Idiomarina loihiensis L2TR: one gene and its partner. The protein of the gene in region 1 interacts with the protein of each later gene in a pairwise test. Links are inferred from orthologs where the notes say so. Each region holds a gene or a part of one and is shown on either strand. Other genes may lie near its edges.

Region 1 (10,016 bases):
CAGCAGATAGATAAAACTGACCACCATGGCACCAACGGCAACAGCCGACAAGTAGATAGCGTCCGGCAAATGACCTATGATGGCAGTATCGACCAGACCGAGAAGGGGCGCAGCAATATTGGAAATAATCATTGGCAGGGCAATCGCAAAAACGCGGCTGTGATCAGACAATGAGAATCCAAACAGCTTGTGCATAACTATCCTTAAGTAAACTCGGTTAAAAACGGCTTTTATACTTTATCAGGAGTCAGTATGAAGATGTTGAACAAAATGACGTTGAGTGCCGCGTCGGGGTTATTGCTGGGGTGCTCACCATTAGCTCAGGCAGGCAGCGCCGACAGTGTGGTGGTGCTGCAGTATCACCATGTGAGTGACTCAACTCCGGCTGTTACCTCTATTGACCCGGAGACTTTTCGTGAGCATCTGCAATACCTGCAGGAGCACAACTTTAACGTTATTGATATTACTGACGCTCGTGATGCCATTGAAAAAGGCGAAGAGCTTCCCGAAAAAGCCGTTGTTATAACCTTCGACGACGGCTACCAAAACGTCTATGAAAACGCTGTAAAGGTTCTGGAAGAGTTTGAAATGCCCTATACGGTGTTCGTTAACCCTGAGCTCTTGCGTAAGCACAGCGGCCATTACATGGGCTGGGAAGAGCTTAAAGAAATTCAGCAGAACGGGGCGACTATTGCCAACCACGGACAGACGCACGCGCATCTTATTCGCAAGCAGGAAGGTGAAAGCGATGAAGAGTGGCAGGAGCGCATGCGTTACGACGTTATTACCGCACAAGAAGCCATTGATGAGAACTTAGGCGAACAGCAGAAGTATTTTGCCTATCCTTACGGTGAGTACAACAACGAGTTGCGAGCTTTACTGGATGAATGGGGCTTTCTGGCCTTTGCTCAGCATTCAGGCCCATGGTCTAAGTGGAGTGAGGATACTGTTATTACGCGTTTTCCTGCGTCTGGTATCTACGCGAACTTAAATACGCTGAAAGCCAAGTTGAATTCGAAAGCCATGCCGGTAAGTGCTTACCAACCGGAAGAGCCTTTAGTCGCACATGAAAATAAGCGCCCAACGATTAGCGTAACGCTGGAAGCGGGCGATACACTAAACGATATGCGTACCGATGCGCTGCAATGCTTTGCCGGAGGTTCAGTCTTAAAACCTGAATGGGAAAGCGATACTCAGTTTAGAGTGACGCTTGAAAAGGACATTAACATTGGGCGCTCACGCGTCAATTGCACGGCACCCAGCGCATCAGAGTCTCGTTACTATTGGTATTCCGTAGCACTTATCCGTCCGAACGAGTCAGGCAGTTGGCCTGACTAATTGGCGATAATGGCAAAATCTTTTGCCAGTTGTTCCATGTCGACTACCGGTATTTCCCCACGTTGGTGGTCGGCATTAAATATCGCTTTACGGTGCCCGTTCGGGTTAACCAGAATAATAGCGGCGCTGTGGTTAACCAAGTAATTTTCCTCGCCTTCATCGGGAATGGAATACATTAGGCCTAAATCACGTACGAAAGGGAACAGCTCTTTGTGCTCGGCTCGCACACCAACAAAGTCGTCACCAAAATAGTTAACGTATTGAGTTAAACGTTCAATGTCATCACGCTGAGGGTCAACTGAAATCATCCAGACTTTCACCGGTTTAGACACTTCTTCCTGTAATGAAGGTAGCACTCCTTTTAAGTCTGACATGGTGGTTGGACAGATATCAGGACAGAAGGTATAACCGGTAAAGAGCAAGGTCCACTGACCTTTCAGTGCATCGTTTTCAATAGTGCCGTCGGCTGTGCTGTTTAACTTAAATGATTTTAACGCGCGGGGCGGCTCATATATTAAGGCTTCCGGTTTTTCTTCCGGCCAAAAATTGTAAACCGCGAACCCGGCTGCAAGGGCGATAAGCGCAGCCAGCAGCGTAACGATACGACTCATGTCTTACTCCAGTTATACGTAATGATCGACCAGTAAAATCACAAACAGCAGCATGAGGTGCCAGATAGAGAAGGCAAACATGTTAAAGGCTGTTTTCTTGCTGGGCGAGTATTTCAACTTCCAGGCGTAAGCCAGGAAAATAGCATTAAGCACACTGACGCCGACCAGATAAATCATTCCTGTCATGCCAATTAAAAACGGCATAAGGCAAACCACGGTCAGCAAAACGGTGTACAGAAAAATACAGGTTTTGGTGAACTCAATACCATGGGTTACCGGCAGCATTGGCACCTTGGCACGGGCATAATCTTTAGCGCGGTGTACCGCCAGAGCCCAGAAGTGGGGCGGGGTCCAGGTGAATATGATCATAACCAGCAGCACCGCCGGCGCGTTAATTTCGTTGGTCACCGAGGTCCAGCCCAGTAACGGTGGTGCCGCACCGGCTAAACCACCAATAACAATGTTCTGCGGCGTTGCGCGTTTTAAGAACATGGTATAAACCACAGCGTAACCCACCATACTGGCAAAGGTTAACCAGGCAGTTAATGGATTAACCCAGGCATACAGGGTCACAAAACCAATGACACCTATAGATGCAGCGAACGTGGTGACTTTTGCAGGTGACAAATTTCCCTGAGGCAGCGGACGCCGAAGTGTGCGCGCCATTTTTGCGTCAATATGGCGGTCAACTAGGTGATTAATGGCGGCCGCAGCGGCAGACATGAGTCCAATACCAGTCAGCGCCGGCACTAGTACTTTCAGCGACACCAGTTCTTCAGTGGCCAGACACATGCCAACCACGGCGGTGAGTAACAGCAAGGCGACGACACGGGGCTTGGTCAGTTCAAGGTAGTCCCGCCAATGAGCGTTGCGCGTCTTTGTTATATTATTTGTGGCAACGGATTGCATAGTTTCAACTCCTCTACGCTTTTCTGGACAAGTTGTAGTTCAACGCGACCAGCGACAGCAAAAATAAAGCCCCTACGGCATTATGTGCCACTGCATTCCAAAGCGGTAATTGAAAGACTACGTTACTAATACCCAGCAGAATTTGCAAAGATAATAACAAGCCAATAACAATTAATGAGCGCCGGAAAAAGTGTGACTTCGCTTTTCGCCAGCATTTAAAGAGTAGAGTACAAATCACTAAAAAAGTAATAATAGCGCCCACTCTGTGCATTACGTGCATAGTCATACGGTCGTTGTAGTCATGAGCACCGTATTGATAGGTGTCAGCCTCGGGTATGCTGAAGGCTCCGGCAAAGTCCAGCTGCGCCGTCCAGTTACCTTCGCAAAAAGGTAGCTCAGTGCAGGCTACGGCGGCATAGTTTGCAGCAACCCAACCACCTAAGGCTATTTGACCAATAACCACCAGTAGCGTAAAAAATGCCAGCCCTCGATAGCGCCTGAGTTCCGGGTCACCACCGGCCAGCCGAAATGATGACAGCCGCAGCGAGAGCAGATATAGCAGCGATATAACCGAAAAGCCGCCCAGCAAATGCCCCATGACTATGAGCGGTTGGAGGTTCATGGTAACTGTCCACATACCCAGAGCCGCCTGAAATATTACTAGCCCGAGAAGCAAAGTGGGCAATTTAACCGGAGTCGGGTAATGACTGTAGCGACGGCTTTTAACCCAGGAAATAATGGCAATGGTCAATATTAATAATCCCAGGGTGCCAGCAAAGTAGCGGTGCACCATTTCGTTCCAAGCTTTGGCGTGCTCCACAGGTGCATCCGGGAACCTAAGTTCCGCCTGCTGAATGTGCTCCTCCTGCGATGGTACCTTCAAAAAACCGTAGCAGCCGGGCCAGTCAGGACAACCCAGGCCTGCTTCAGTGAGCCGGGTAAAGGCGCCAAGAACAATAACGATAAAAGCAAAAAAAACACTAATTTTTACCAGTAAACGCATGTCATTTCCCTACCCAATTCTGGACAATTTAAGCAGTTTACGAAGATCCGCCAGCACGTTTTTACCTTCCGTTATCATTTGCTCTTTGTCCTCATGGGTGGGGTAATACAGCATGACGTTATGCATCGGGTCGATAATAAACAAGGTGTTTTCGGGCAGAGCTGAAAGTTGTTCGATCAGTTCAGGCGTTACCAGCTGGGTAATATGCGGGGCACTATGATTAAAGCCAGCCTGAAGGCTTTCGCTTTGGTGCAACACTACAGGGGTTAGCCTATCGGTGTCTTTGCCAATAGCGACATCGATTTGGTTCATAACGTATAAAGCATTTTCGCAGGTGATTGCACAGTTCTGCGGGGCGATATATCCCACTTGCCAACCTTCTGGTAGCTGTTCGGCTTGTTGTTCTAAGGTAATGGTGGGTTGCAATAAAATGCCTTTATTGGTTCCCGCCTCATACCAGTTTTGAGACAAAAAAAGCCACGCGGCCAAAACGGGGACTATAAAAGCAAGGAAAACAATAATCATGGAACGGCGAGAGCGATTCAGGGAGCTCATCGGGTCTCCTCTTTTTTTGGTTGTTTATTCAGTTTTATAACAGCAAATACAAAAATCACCAAGCACGCAATGGCCAGCGAAAACCACTGAACAGCGTAACCCTGATGTTTTTGCGGCGACATTACCTGGGGTTTCCAGTTACGTTGCCAACCCAGGGTGTCTGGTGATTTCAATAAAAAGGTGTAGTCGGTTAATGGAATGTCGAGTTCTTTACTAATGGCGTTAGGCTGAAACTCTTGTACTCGTATTCGGTCATCAGCTAACTCGGTTTCATAAGTATTACTGACAAATTTGTTGTTCGAGGGAAAGTACAGGTAGCCCGTAAGATTCTGTCTACTCTCGGGAACATTTATTTTGGGCAGTTCTTGCCGGGATGCAGGAGCAGGTACCCAGCCCATATTAACAGGAATGTAATTATTGGGTTTGGCGTCAGGGCGAAACAAGGCAATAACCTGATAGCCGACAATGCCATCGGTCATTTTATTATCGAGAAAAAAGACCGGTTGTTTAACAAATTCGCCTTCCATTTTGGCAAAAAGAAAGCGATCAGACTCAGAAGATATTGTTCCTAGCTGAGACAGTGCCGTTGCATCCCCTTTCGATTGTTGCTGTTCGTAATCGGAAAATAGCTTACGTTTTTCTTCTGCGCGCTCTAGTTGCCAAAAACCTAGCTTGACCAACACCGCAATTGCCAGCAGAGTAACTAACGTAGCGATAAGAGGAAAACGTATGTTGGTCTTTTTTAAAATCATTATTGTACTGCTGCTTGGTTATATGGTGGTGAATCTGTTCCGCGCATTATTCAGTATGCTGCGCAACGACCCGAATAAACCACCCATGTCCCATTATCTGGGGAAACGGGTGGGAGTGGCCGCCGTTATCCTTGTGATACTGATAGCGGCGACGGTTAGTGGCTTTTTACCTTTAAACCCGCGCCCCTATTAGACGGGGCGTTTTTTTAGAGTATGTAAACCACGACGAACAGGCATAACCAAACGACATCAACAAAGTGCCAGTACCAGCTGGTCGCCTGAAAAGCGAAGTGGTTATCTGGTGTAAAATGCCCCTTCAAAACCCTCAGGAACATGATGATAAGCATCACGGTTCCTAAGGTTACGTGCATACCGTGGAACCCGGTGAGCATATAAAAGGTGTTGCCATAAACACCGGAATCAAGCGTTAGATTTAAATCTTGGTAGGCATGCACATACTCAGCGCCTTGCAGATAGAGGAAAATGCAACCCAGAATAATGGTAACGCCCAGCATTGCGGTTAGCTGTTTACGTTTATTTTGTTCCAGGCCTGTGTGAGCAAAGTGACAGGTCACTGAACTGGCCAACAAAATAAGCGTGTTGATAGCCGGCAGACCATACCAACCCATAGCCTGGGTTTCAGTGCCGCCTGGTGTTTTTACCAACGGCCATTGCGCAACAAACTCTGGCCACAGAACCTCATTGGTCATAGCATTGTTACTGTCTCCTCCCAGCCACTGAACGGCAATAACGCGAGCGTAGAAAAGGGCACCAAAAAAAGCAGCAAAGAACATGACTTCGGAGAAAATAAACCAGCTCATACCTTGTTTGTAGGAGTCGCCGAGTTGGTTACTGTATTTACCGCTCATGGATTCGTTGATTTGGTCACGAAACCAACCAAAGAGCATGACGGCTATAACGACTAAGCCAATGGTCAATACAGTACTGCCATAACCATCCTGCTCTTTGCTCATATCAATAACAGTGTGTCCAGCGCCCCAGGCAATTAAGCCTAGCCCAACTGCACCAACAATTGGCCAGGGACTGGAAGCAGGAACATAATAACTTTGTTGTTCTGCCATAACGTCGTTTCCTTATTCTGTTTTTAACAGCTGAGCAATTGCTTCAGCCGACGTATTGGCTGTCATATCGTACAGCGTGTATGACAGGGTAAAGGTCGTAATATGATCGGGAATGTCCGGGTCCAGATAAAACTGCATTGGCATTTCTGTTTCAGCGCCAGCGGCCAGCGGTTGCTGGTTAAAGCAAAAGCATTCTACTTTGTTCAGGTAAAGAGAGGCTTCCGCAGGCGCTACAGATGGAATAGCCTGAGCGATCATGTTTGAGGAAGTCGGGTTTCCTGCTAAAAAATTAACTACTTTAACTTCACCGGGATGAATCTTGACTTGCTTGATCGATGGCTCAAACTTCCACGGAATACCTTTGGCATTGCGTGTCAGGAATTGCACCGTGACCGTGCGTGATTCATCCACTTCAACCTGTTGATAAACCGCTGCTTCGTTACTGGTACGACCGTTAAAGCCGGTCACTTCACAAAATACGTCGTAAAGTGGTACCAGGGCGAAGCCGAATGCGAACATTCCAGCGACTGTCAGTAACAGTCGCTTAACCAGAATGCTGTTGTCGGGACGCTGTTCAGACATGATTTATCACTCCACTTTGGGCGGTTTTTCAAAGGTGTGATAAGGCGCTGGTGACGGAACTGTCCACTCCAGTCCTTCCGCGCCTTCCCAGGGTTTAGCCGCTGCTTTTTCGCCGCCTTTAACGCACTTAATAGCCACCCAAAGGAAAATAAGCTGTGATAGCCCAAAGGCAAAACCACCGATACTTGCTATCTGGTTAATATCAGCAAACTGCGTGGCGTAATCCGGAATACGTCTTGGCATACCGGCAAGTCCTGCAAAGTGCATAGGGAAGAACAGCACGTTTACGGAAATAAGCGATGTCCAGAAGTGAGTTTTCGCCAGCGTACTGTCGTACATATGCCCGGTCCACTTAGGTAGCCAGTAATAAGCCGCTGCCATAATAGAGAAAATGGCACCTGTGACCAAAACATAGTGGAAGTGGGCGACGACGAAGTACGTGTCGTGATACTGGAAGTCAGCGGGAGTTATAGCCAGCATTAAGCCGGAGAAACCACCTATGGTAAACAGGATCACAAACGCCAGCGCAAACAGCATGGGTGTTTCAAAGGTCATGGAGCCGCGCCACATAGTGGCTACCCAGTTAAAGATCTTCACCCCGGTGGGAACCGCAATGAGCATGGTGCAGTACATAAAGAACAGCTCAGCAAACACTGGCATACCGGTGGTGAACATATGGTGAGCCCAGACCAGGAAGGACAGTAAGGCAATGGCCGCCGTGGCATATACCATGGAGGAGTAGCCGAACAATCGTTTGCGGGCAAAGGCCGGGATAATTGCTGAAATGATACCGAAGGACGGTAAAATCATGATGTAAACTTCCGGATGCCCAAAGAACCAGAATATATGCTGGTACATCACTGGGTCACCACCGCCAGCGGCGTCAAAGAAACTCGTACCGAAGTATTTGTCGGTAAGCAACATGGTAACGGCACCCGCCAGTACTGGCATTACGGCAATAAGCAGAAAAGCCGTAATAAACCAGGTCCAGACGAACAATGGCATTTTCATGTAATTCATGCCCGGTGCGCGCATGTTCATAATAGTAACGATGACGTTAATAGCGCTCATAATGGATGAAATACCCATAATGTGTACTGAAAATACGAACAATGCCGTTGAATCCGAGCTGTAAGTTGTTGAAAGCGGTGCGTAAGCTGTCCAGCCAAATGCCGGGCCTCCACCTTCCATAAACAAAGAACCCAATAAAATCATGAAAGCAAAAGGTAAAATCCAGAAACTCCAGTTATTCATCCGGGGCAGCGCCATATCTGGTGCGCCAATCATCATGGGGATCATCCAGTTAGCCAAACCCGTAAAAGCAGGCATAACTGCGCCGAAAATCATAACCAGACCATGTACTGTGGTCATTTGATTAAAGAATTGTGGCTCAACAAGCTGCAGCCCAGGTTGGAACAGCTCGGCGCGGATGACCATCGCCATAGCACCGCCCACCAAAAACATGGTGAAACTTAGCCATAGGTACATTGAACCAATATCTTTATGGTTAGTTGTAAATAGCCAGCGACCAATACCAGACGGCTTATGATCGTGGTGTGTATCGTGATGTGTTTCTTCCACTACAGTGCTCATCACCGTCTCCTTATTGATTCATGACTTCGTTAATATCGGCGGCCTGAATCAGGTCTCCGGTATCGTTACCCCAGGCATTACGCTCATAGGTGATAACCGCGGCTAATTCGCGCATGGAAAGCTGACTTCCAAAGGCTTGCATAGCCGTGCCGGTAACGCCGTTAACGACGGTGTCGATGTGTTTATCTTTGGCTTCAGGATCCACTGCGATACCGGAACCCGCAAGTGCAGGGAAGGTGCCGTCAACGCCTTGACCGTTAGCCTGGTGACAAGCAGAGCAGGTACTGTTGTAAATTTTTTCACCGAGATCCATGAGTTCGTCTTCTGACATTTCCATGGCAAGCAATTCTTGTTCACGTTCCCGTGCCTTGCGTTGCTCTTCCTCTTTCTCAGTAATCCACTTTTCGTATTCAGCTGGTTCTTTAGCTATAACAACGACGGGCATAAAACCATGATCTTTACCGCAAAGCTCTGCGCACTGACCCCGATAAATACCCGGTTCATCGACCCTGGTCCAGGTTTCGTTAATAAAGCCCGGGTTAGCGTCTTTTTTTACGGCAAAGTCAGGAACCCACCAGCTGTGAATAACATCGTCCGATGTAACCAAAAAACGTACCTTCCTGTCAGTCGGAATAACCAGGGGACGGTCCACCTCCAGCAAGTAGTTCTCGCCTTTTTCAAACTGATTATTAATTTGCTCCTGCTGAGTGGCTAAACGACTAAAGTATTCAACATCGTTTTCAAAGTATTTGTAATGCCATTTCCACTGCGACCCAGTTATCTGAACCGTCACGTCTGCATCTGCCGTGTCTTCCATGGCAATGAGTGTGGTTGTTGCCGGCACAGCCATGCCTGCGAGAATAAGTAGAGGCACTATAGTCCAGGCAATTTCTACTTTGACGTTTTCGTGGAAATTTGCAGGTTTAGGGTTTTTCGACTTCCGATGGCGGATTATCGAAATGAACATGAGACCAAATACAATCGCACCAATGACACAGCAGATGTAAAAGATAATCATATGGAGATCGTAAACTTGGTTACTCACTTCAGTGACACCTTGGGTCATATTGAGACGCGACTGAGCAACAGCCGGTAGACTCGTTAGCGCCAATAGTGCCCACAAAGGCTTCATTTTCACGTGGCTTCTCCTCTTATTCTTCAATGAGACAGCAAAGCAAGTTTTGCTAGCCTGAATTAGAAGAACAAAGAGGTAAGCAGAAAAAGGTACAGCTTCTCCCCAGAAATCGCTTTCTCTACTGACTCTTTGTTGTAGTTATCGTTATTATATTATTTTTATAATCGGGTACTGCATTTATTAACGAATTTACAACCAAAGATCCAGATCAAATCACGCGAACGAACAAAAAATAAGCGGATCTGTTAAAAAAAGGCTGCGAAAGCAGCCTTGGGGAAGAAAACACACTAACAAAGGTGGGGTTAGTGCAGGTGGGATGTCAGTGTGTTTTTATCAAACAGGAAATATTGTGTTTCACTTAATTTACTGGCCATTTTTGCACGCTGCCAGGTACGGCTGGAAACCGAATCGAGATAACCGATAACCATACTACTGGTACCTGCTAGTAAAGCCTGT
Region 2 (9,959 bases), 1.7 Mb from region 1 along the record:
GTTTTGCATCAATAAACCGATATCCATCGGCAACTTGCCACTCGGTACCTGATGCCCGGTAAGCAGTTCAATCAGTTGTTTTTCCCCACCCGAAGGGTATTTGGTGGGCACTACCTTAAGCTGTATTTGCGGGTTGTCGTCAATGGCTTCTGCCATGGCCTTTATGGCCTCAGGCTTATTATCTTCAATAGCTAGCAGAACCGAGTCGCAACGGGTGATGTACTGTAAAATACGAATGCCGGCAATAATGTCATCGGCGTGTTCCTGCATTAAGCGATCGTCTGCGGCAATGTAAGGTTCGCACTCAACCCCGTTTATAATAAGGTGTCTCAGAGGCTTTTGTTGTGCCAGCTTTTGAGCGGTAGGAAAACCTGCACCACCTAAACCAGCAATACCAGCTTCCTGAATCAGTTCCAGTAAGCGTGAAATTTCAACGTCATGATAATCGGGCAGTGCGTGCTTATTTCCCCAGCGGTTTTCGCCGTCCGGGTGAATGACAATAGCCTGTTCCGGCAAGCCCGATGCATGTGCTGTAGGGCGCTCTTCAATGGCGGCAATGGTGCCAGAAGTTGGAGCGTGCAAGGGTAATCCTTGACTTAACCCTGCTTCAGTTAAACGCTGGCCTTTATCGACGCGCTCGCCGACCTTAACCAAAACCTTACCGGAAGGCCCAATGTGCTGGCGCACCGGCAAAATCAGCTCTTGCGGTAACTTAAGTTTACGAATGGGCTGGCTGCTGGCCGGGTGCTTGCGTTCAGGAGGATGAACGCCGCCCGGGAAGTGGCCTATCACATTGGCGCTAAAGTCATGTTTGTTTGCCTGCACGTCGCTCATTCCACCACCTTAACCGGAATGCTATTGGCTTTTATGTTCTCTTTCACTGTATCCAAATCCCATTGCCAGGTTTCGGGTCTTGCTTTTACTTTTACCATGTCGATACAGTCGACCGGACAAGGTTCAACACAAAGGTCGCAGCCGGTGCATTCATGTTCGATAACCGTGTGCATTTGTTTCGCTGCACCTAAAATGGCATCGACCGGACAGGCTTGAATACATTTAGTACAACCAATGCATTCGTCCTCGCGGATAACAGCGACTTTTTTAACGTCTTCTTCGCCATGGGCATCATCCAGCGGCTTGGCTTCTACGCCCATTAAATCGGCTAACTGCTTTATGGTCGCTTCGCCACCCGGCGGACATTTGTTAATGTCGTCACCGTCGGCAATGGCTTGTGCGTAGGGTCGGCAACCGGGGTAACCGCATTGACCACATTGTGTTTGTGGCAGAATTTCATCAATTTGGTCGACAATAGGATCGCTTTCGACGCGGAACTTAACCGCGGCAAAGCCAAGAATCACTCCGAATATCAGCGCTAATATACCCAGCGCGATAACTGCTCCGAATAAACTCATTAAGCGCTCACCAATCCGCTAAAGCCCATAAAGGCAAGAGACATAAGCCCTGCGGTTATCATCGCAATAGCTGAACCTTTAAACGCTACCGGCACGTCGGCGGCAGCTAAGCGCTCACGCAGAGCTGAGAACAAAATAAGTACCAGCGAGAAACCAATAGCGGCTCCCAAGCCATAAACAATGGACTGCACAAAGTTGTGTTGCTCGTTGACGTTAAGCAAAGCCACACCTAATACAGCACAGTTGGTGGTAATAAGTGGCAGGAAAATACCCAGTAACCGATACAGCGTAGGACTGGTTTTGTGTACCACCATTTCTGTAAATTGTACGACCACAGCAATAACCAGAATAAAACTGAGCGTTTGCAGCGACATTAAGTCGAGCGGCTCAAGTAGGTATTGGTTAACCAGGTAGCTACAGACCGAGGCCAGGGTCAGCACAAAGGTGGTCGCTGCTGACATGCCTATTGCCGTGTCCAGCTTGCCGGAAACGCCCATAAAGGGGCATAAACCCAGAAACTTCACCAGTACAAAGTTATTAACCAGCACGGTGCCTATCAGTAGCAGTAAGTAATCGGTCATTTACCTTTCCGGATACTGTGTTTAACAAAGACCGCATATTATCGGTGTTTTGGCCGCCATAAACAACAGACAGAGGGCATGTGTTTTGGAGAAAATTTGTGCATTGTCATACTTTCTTCACGAAACTGCTCATTTAGTGTCATAAAGGCTAGGCAAGGTAGCTACAACTGAAGCCAAAATGGGTTTTAAACCACATGGTACTAATCAGTTATTTACAACGTTTTGATCGCTATTGCTATTGTTTATTTTCTGGTTTGCGGGCTAAGGATTTGCCCGGACAGATTGCACTGCTGACGTCGCGCAGTGGTGACGGTTACGGTTACCTGGTTATTGCATTAATGGCCTGGCTTCTGGACGAATCCGGCGACGACTATTTTGCCCACCTGTTACTTGCCTTTGCTTTTGAGCTACCGGTTTACTGGATAATGAAAAACAGTTTTCGGCGCCAGCGACCCAGTGAGTTAAATTTATCCTTTGCCGCTTTGGTTGTCGCCAGTGATAAATTCAGTTTTCCCTCTGGCCATACCGCAGCTGCGGTTCTGTTTTCTACAGTAACCTATCAGTACTACCCAAATCTTGGCTTAGTCTGTTTTGGCTGGGCTGCCGCCATTGGTGCCTCCCGAGTTGTGGTTGGTGTCCATTACCCCAGCGATATTGTTGCCGGCGCTTCGCTGGCTATTGTCGTATCGGAGTTCGTTATATGAAAATTCTTTATGGTATACAGGGCACGGGTAATGGTCACCTGAGTCGCTGTCACACCATGGCAAAGTCTCTTGCAAAATATAATGTTGATATTGATTACCTGATATCGGGGCGTGATGTTGCCGGCTTATTCGATATGGACGTTTTCGGCGATTATCAGTGGCAGCAGGGTTTGTCTTTTGTCACTGAAAAAGGGCGGTTACGAAGACGTAAGACGTTGCTGAACAACGACTGGAGTCAGTTTTGGCAGGATGTAAAAAAGTTACCGGTAAAAAATTACGATTTAGTGATCACAGATTATGAACCCGTAACCGCCTGGGCGGCTAAGAAAGCCGGAGTACGCTGTATTGGCTTGGGTCGTCAGTATGCGTTTCAAGAGCCTGAATTGTTCCGGCGTTTGTCCTGGTGGCAGAAAAAGCTGATATCTTCATTTGCGCCCTGTTCAGAGCCTGTCGGTATGCACTGGCTTTCAACCGGTAATGCGATTCCCCCTGTGGTCAGGCATGAAGAAAATAACTGTGGTGGCTTAATGCAACGTGTGGTTGTGTATTTACCCTTTGAAGACCCACGGCATGTGATTGAACAATTGCAGCCTTTAGATAATTACGAGTTTTCTTTTTTTCATCCTTTGGCAAAGCGCGAATCTTTAGGTCATATTGAGTGTTACCCTCCCTCGAGAGCGGAGTTTGCCGCTCACTTCAATAAGGCGTCGGCTATTTTGTCTAATGCGGGGTTTGAAACCAGTTGCGAGGCTCTGAGTCAGGGCAAAGCGCTTGCAGTAAAACCTTTGACCGGTCAGTTTGAGCAAAAATGGAATGCGCAGATACTGCAGGAGCAGGGGTTGGCGCATGTCCTTAAGCGAATCGACAGTGTGTCAATTGATAGCTGGTTAACCCAACGTAATCCGCAACGGTTATATTGGCCTAGTGTTGCAGATGAATTAGCTCAGTGGATATCTAAAGGCGCTGAGCAGCCGGTTACTGAACTGAGTGCAGGGCTGTGGTCCAGAAACGAAAAAACCGCCGTATAGGCGGTTCTCTCTAAATGTGGCTCCCCAGGTTGGATTCGAACCAACGACACATGGATTAACAGTCCACCGCTCTAACCAACTGAGCTACTGGGGAATTGAACAGGTTGGATGTTGCTTGGCTCCCCAGGTTGGATTCGAACCAACGACACATGGATTAACAGTCCACCGCTCTAACCAACTGAGCTACTGGGGAACAACATTCAACGGCTGCGAATATTAAAGCTCATACGCAGGGGTGTCAACTATTCTGCGAAGGTTTTTAAAGGAAAACGGTTCGGTTGTCGAAAAAGTCGACAAAATAGCTTTTTTAATCATATTAGCGCTAAAACATACGCCAATCGCTGTCGATGACAATGTCAAGTAACTGTAAAATATTCATCTATAACATAAGTGCTATGTTTATCGCTGATCTCATTATCCACAGATATCTGAATGTCGCAGTAGATAACGGCTACATGATCTTATCCACGGAATCTGTGGATAACCTTGTGTTTAACTCTGTTAAGTCGTAAGACTCATGCGGGTTTGAAGGCATTTTTAGGTCTGGTTAAAAAATAACGCAGTGATTTAATTTCTATAAAATACAATGGGTTATGTTATTTTGATGAATAAACACTCATGTTGGTGATTACGTCACCAACCAATGCCTGAAGAATCAGCAACTTGTGTATTTCTTAGTGAATTTGACTAAAAAACGCGCCAAAAAATCTTTCTAAAAATAAGTTGATCGGGCTTGACATTGCTTAAATTGATCGGGATCTGATTGACTTTATCTGAGGTCAACTTTTAGTAATTTGTAATAAAACTATCAAAATAGAAAAGGGCAATATTGGCGTGATTTGAGCTGGAATGACTGTTCAATTAATAGGGTTTTGGTGCTCATTCAGGAAAATGGCGCCAAAACCTTTATTTTATAAACTTTCTGAGAAGTCTTTAATTCTCTTAACCGCTTCTTTTAATACATCCATGCTGGTCGCAAAGGACAGGCGGCAATAACCATCGGTACCGAAAGCTGAGCCCGGCACTAGGGCCACGTTTGCTTCGGTAAGTAGTTTTTCGCAAAGTTCAACGTCACTGCTGACCTTAGCTTTAGCCATTAGTTCGTCAACCTGTGCGAACGCGTAGAAGGTACCGTCACCGGGCACACAGTTAACGCCGTCGATACTATTTAAGGCATCTACCAGGTAGTCGTGACGCTCTTTAAATGCACTTACCATTGTGTCAATGCAGCTCTGGTCACCATTTAATGCCGCCGCCGCTGCATACTGACTGATGCTGGTTGGATTTGAAGTACTTTGTGACTGCATTTTTTTCATGGCTGCAATAATAGGTTTAGGTCCGGCAGCATAACCGATACGCCAGCCTGTCATTGCATAAGCTTTGGATACTCCGGTCAGGATAACGGTGCGATCTTTAAGATCCGGAGCCACCATAGGGAAGTTAGCAAAAGCCGAATCACTCCAGAGGATATGTTCATACATATCATCAGTGGCGATAAGTACCTTTGGATAGTCACGCAATACTTCAGCCAAAGCTTTTAGTTCGTCTGCTGTGTATGCCGTTCCCGCCGGGTTAGACGGGCTATTAATGAACATTAACCGGGTTTTATCGGTCAAGGCTTCGCGCAGTTGTTCTGGTGTGATCTTAAAACGCTGATCAATACCGGCTTTAACAATAACGGGCTCTGCGCCAACTAGTTTGGTCATATCCGGATAAGAAACCCAATAAGGTGCGGGGATAATGACTTCATCACCCGGGTTTAACCAGGCACTGAGCAAATTAAAAATACTGTGTTTGCCGCCGGCAGAGACAATAATTTCTTTGCGCTCGTAGCTCAGGTTATTGTCGCGCTGCAGCTTTTTAATGACTGCATCTTTTAGCTCGTCGATGCCATCAACTGCAGTATATTTTGTTTTACCATCGCGAATCGCCTGAATAGCCGCTTCTTTGATAAAATCTGGTGTATCAAAATCTGGCTCGCCGACGCCCAGACCAATAACATCTTTGCCTTGTTGGCGTAATTCATTGGCTTTTTGAGTAACCGCCAGAGTCGGCGATGGTTGAATCGCATTGATACGATCAGAGAGTTGATAATCCACGTTCAGATCCTGTTTTTCGCAAGGGTTGAAATGCCCATTACTATACGGATCGCAGTGGCTAAAGTCTATTCTCCGTAGCCACAAAGCACAGTCTCATGTACACTATTCGGCTATCGAACTGAGGAGGGATTGAATGGCAGCTGCCGACGCATCAAGAAGTCTTATCAGCGCGCCGGTAGGACAAAAACTCTGGGAAATGACCTGGCCGGTTATTTTCGGTGTGGCTACTCTCATTAGCTTCAATGTTGTCGATACCTTCTTTATCAGTATGCTCGGAACAGACCCTCTTGCGGCTGTCAGCTTTACCTTTCCCGTTACTTTCACCGTTATAAGCCTGGCCATAGGTTTAGGCATAGGCACTTCTGCCGTCATTGCCCGTAAATACGGCTCCGACAGGCCGGAAGAGGCTCATTTTGACGGTTTTTCTGCGCTTTCAGTATCCGCCATACTAGTTGCTGCATTGGCGCTTATTGGCTACCTGCTGATGGATCCGGTTTTCAGTTTATTGCAGGCACAGGAACGGCTAATGCCATTGATACGGGAGTATATGACGCTCTGGTATCTGGGCTGCGTGATGTTGGTTACGCCTATGGTTGGGAATGCGGTTCTGCGAGCCGCCGGTGACACACGAACACCATCGCTTATTATGGCTTCCGGTGGGTTGGCGAACGCCATTTTCGATCCAATTTTAATTTTTGGGCTAGGGCCTATTCCTGCCATGGGCATTGAAGGTGCTGCTCTTGCTAGTGTTATTTCCTGGTTTAGTGGTGTCTTTTTAGTGTTTTGGTTGCTGCGCAGAAACAAGCTGGTTTCTTCTAAACCGCCGGCCGGACGACCTTTTTTTCAGGCATGGGTTAAGTCAGCCCGCGGTATTTTAAAAATAGGTATGCCGGCAGCCAGCGCCAATATGCTGACGCCATTAGCTATGTCAGTGATGACTGCTATTGTCGCATCTTATGGAGCTCCAGCCGTGGCAGCGTTCGGTGTCGGGTCCCGACTGGAGTCACTGGCCAGCGTCATTATACTGGCGTTGTCTATGTCGTTGCCGCCATTAATTAGCCAGAACTACGGCGCGGATCGTATTGATCGGGTGAAAGAAGCCTATCGAACCGCGTTAAAAGCCGTGCTGGCCATTCAGGCGATCATTTATTTACTGATGCTGGTAACCGCACACTGGATAGCTCAGGTATTTGCCGAAGAGCAGGCGGTTGCCGACATTGTTAAGCTCTTTATTTATATTATGCCGTTGGGTTACGGGTTGCAGGGCATTATTATACTGACCAATTCCAGCTTTAATGCTGTGCACCGGCCAATGAACGCGTTGTGGTTAAGTATCATTCGGTTATTTGTTTTATTCGTACCGCTCTCTTATTTGGGGAGTGTACTCGCTGACTTAACCGGTTTATTCATTGGCGGGGTGGTCGCTAATCTGTTTACTGCTGTTATTGCGTATTGGTGGTTTTCACGCGAGTTGAGGAGAGAACGTGGCTAAGAAATTTGAACTGGTTTCTAAATACAAGCCGGCGGGTGACCAGCCCAAAGCCATTGAGTCGCTGCTCGATAATCTGGACGCCGGTCTGGCGCATCAGGTGCTGTTGGGGGTAACTGGTTCAGGTAAAACCTTTACTATGGCGAATGTCATTGAACGTTCGCAGCGTCCTACCTTGATACTGGCACACAATAAAACCCTGGCAGCGCAGCTTTATGGTGAGATGAAAGAGTATTTCCCCAATAACGCGGTGGAATACTTTGTCTCTTACTATGACTACTATCAGCCTGAAGCTTATGTGCCGACAACCGATACTTTCATTGAGAAAGACGCCTCAATTAACGACCACATAGAGCAAATGCGCTTGTCAGCTACCAAAGCTCTGATGGAACGCCGTGATGTGGTTCTGGTTGCGTCGGTATCAGCCATCTACGGTCTGGGTGATCCCGAGTCTTACATGAAAATGATGTTGCATTTGCGTCGTGGCGACATTATCGATCAGCGCGACGTTCTGCGGCGTTTGGCTCAGTTGCAGTATAAGCGAAACGACGCAGCCTTCGAGCGCGGTACTTACCGGGTTCGTGGCGATGTGATAGATATCTTTCCGGCGGAGTCGGAAGAAATAGCGGTGCGTCTGGAGCTGTTTGACAGCGAAGTTGATCGGATTAGCTTTTTTGAACCTTTAACCGGACAGATTACGGAAAAAGACGTTGCGCGCGCCACTATTTATCCGAAAACGCATTATGTAACACCGCGGGAAGTGCTGGTTAAAGCCATTGAAAAGATAAAAGATGAACTGAAAGATCGTCGCGATATTCTGCTTAAGCAAAATAAACTCATAGAAGAGCAGCGGATTAATCAGCGTACGCAGTTTGATATTGAAATGATGCTGGAGCTTGGCTATTGCTCGGGCATTGAAAACTACTCACGCTATTTATCCGGTCGTGCGCCGGGCGAGCCGCCACCAACCTTAATGGACTACTTACCGGATAACGCACTGCTTATCATTGATGAGTCACACGTTACTGTGTCGCAGATTGGCGCTATGTATAAAGGCGACCGCTCGCGTAAAGAAAATCTGGTGGAATACGGTTTCCGTTTACCGTCAGCACTGGATAACCGGCCGCTTAAATTTGATGAGTTTGAGGCTATAGCGCCACAAACCCTGTATGTGTCAGCGACACCGGGCAAGTATGAATTAGAGCGCAGTGGTAATGAAGTGGTTGAGCAGGTTGTCAGGCCGACAGGATTGATTGATCCGCAGATAGAAGTGCGTCCGGTTGCCACCCAGGTGGATGATTTAATGTCTGAAATACGCTTGCGGACAGAGGTCGGCGAGCGGGTGCTGGCGACAACTTTGACCAAAAAGATGTCGGAAGATTTAGCCGACTATCTGGATGAACACGGCATAAAGGTGCGTTATCTGCATTCAGACATTGATACCGTTGAACGTATGGAGATTATCCGCGATTTGCGTCTGGGTAAGTTTGATGTGCTGGTCGGTATTAACTTGCTGCGGGAAGGTCTGGATATGCCGGAAGTGTCGCTGGTCGCGATATTAGATGCGGATAAAGAAGGCTTTCTGCGCTCCGATCGTTCGTTAATTCAGACGATTGGTCGTGCGGCACGTAACGTTAACGGCCGCGCCATTTTATACGCCGACCGTATTACCGGCTCTATGCAACGCGCTATGGATGAAACAGACCGTCGCCGCGAGAAGCAAATTGCTTACAACAAAGAGCACGGTATTACCCCGCAGGGACTGAATAAAGACATTACCGACGTGATGGACTTGGGGCAGGGGTCAGCTAAAGCTCGTAAGAGTAAAGCTGAAAAAGCGCTGGCAGAAGTGGCCTCCGGGTATGATGCCCGCACGGTAGTGGTTAAAGACGCGAAAGCGGTGATGAAAGAAATCGACGCTAAAGAGAAAGAGATGTACAAAGCGGCGCAGAACCTTGAGTTTGAACAAGCAGGTAAACTGCGCGATGAAGTCGCTGAACTGCGCGAACAACTTAAACGAGCGGTTTAAAGATAAATACCCTGCAGCGAACAGGGTTATCGCTTTTATCAATTGGCTGTAACAATCTTAATCGGCAACAATCAATAAAAGTCGACGCGGGAGATTGTTATGAAAGACGCAGTAAAGACAGTATCATTTGGTATCATGCATTTTACCATCGCCTTTGGCGTAGTCTGGTTAATGACAGGCGATGTCGTGCTTGGTGGTGCTATTGCTCTGATTGAACCTTTAGTGAATACAGTAGGTTATTATTTCCATGAAAAAATCTGGCAGCGAGGCGACAAGCGCCGGGCAGCGATTGGTAGAGAGAGCACGATACCTGGATAAAGAGGGCCGGGCGAGTATACCGCTCTCGCTCCTGCTGGTGCTTTTATTTGAAATGCGTGGCTATGTCGCCGCCATTATATCTCTGACTTTTTCTGAAGACCGAACTCGATTACTGAAGCTTTTCTACACCAGTTCAGAGCAGTTCGGGCTGATGTTACTGATTGGTCTGCCTGCTTTAATTGTTTTGCTGGCAACCACCTTTGTCGGTGAAGACAAAGCTAACTGGGCAAATAGATTAATGCGTTTTGCTCAACCTCTGTTATTACTCTCTTTAATTTTTGATGCCGTACTTATTTTCT

What was found.
Region 2: the proteins of ctaD (region 1) and IL_RS09190 interact in binary tests that used the Escherichia coli proteins (3 or more experiments, as listed by UniProt). The link is inferred for Idiomarina loihiensis L2TR from one-to-one orthologs.

Annotation. Positions count from the first base shown.
Region 1 is NC_006512.1:265,243-275,258, forward strand. What follows is about bases 6,133-9,124. They hold ctaD (cytochrome c oxidase subunit I), read right to left. Parts: upstream 8,426-9,124; coding sequence 6,839-8,425; downstream 6,133-6,838. Other genes in these bases: IL_RS01300 (cytochrome c oxidase subunit 3), read right to left, coding at 6,133-6,250; IL_RS01305 (cytochrome c oxidase assembly protein), read right to left, coding at 6,263-6,832; coxB (cytochrome c oxidase subunit II), read right to left, coding at 8,436-9,124. In the rest of the region: IL_RS01260 (MATE family efflux transporter), read right to left, coding at 1-195; IL_RS01265 (polysaccharide deacetylase family protein), read left to right, coding at 253-1,338; IL_RS01270 (SCO family protein), read right to left, coding at 1,335-1,949; cyoE (heme o synthase), read right to left, coding at 1,962-2,858; IL_RS01280 (COX15/CtaA family protein), read right to left, coding at 2,872-3,861; IL_RS01285 (hypothetical protein), read right to left, coding at 3,871-4,416; IL_RS01290 (SURF1 family protein), read right to left, coding at 4,413-5,168; IL_RS01295 (DUF2909 domain-containing protein), read left to right, coding at 5,146-5,361; more of IL_RS01300, read right to left, coding at 5,375-6,132; more of coxB, read right to left, coding at 9,125-9,557; IL_RS01320 (hypothetical protein), read right to left, coding at 9,863-10,016. UniProt on the Escherichia coli protein: Cytochrome bo(3) ubiquinol oxidase is the terminal enzyme in the aerobic respiratory chain of E.coli that predominates when cells are grown at high aeration.
Region 2 is NC_006512.1:1,921,975-1,931,933, reverse strand. Bases 3,731-6,665 are described here. They hold IL_RS09190 (pyridoxal phosphate-dependent aminotransferase), read right to left. Parts: upstream 5,825-6,665; coding sequence 4,637-5,824; downstream 3,731-4,636. Other genes in these bases: IL_RS09185 (MATE family efflux transporter), read left to right, coding at 5,958-6,665. Outside these bases: electron transport complex subunit RsxC, read right to left, coding at 1-834; electron transport complex subunit RsxB, read right to left, coding at 831-1,412; electron transport complex subunit RsxA, read right to left, coding at 1,412-1,993; IL_RS09210 (phosphatase PAP2 family protein), read left to right, coding at 2,188-2,697; IL_RS09205 (glycosyltransferase family protein), read left to right, coding at 2,694-3,725; more of IL_RS09185, read left to right, coding at 6,666-7,316; excinuclease ABC subunit UvrB, read left to right, coding at 7,309-9,342; IL_RS09175 (DUF2061 domain-containing protein), read left to right, coding at 9,442-9,660; IL_RS09170 (DUF2919 family protein), read left to right, coding at 9,590-9,959. UniProt on the Escherichia coli protein: Shows aminotransferase activity with methionine and histidine as substrates, and to a lesser extent also with phenylalanine.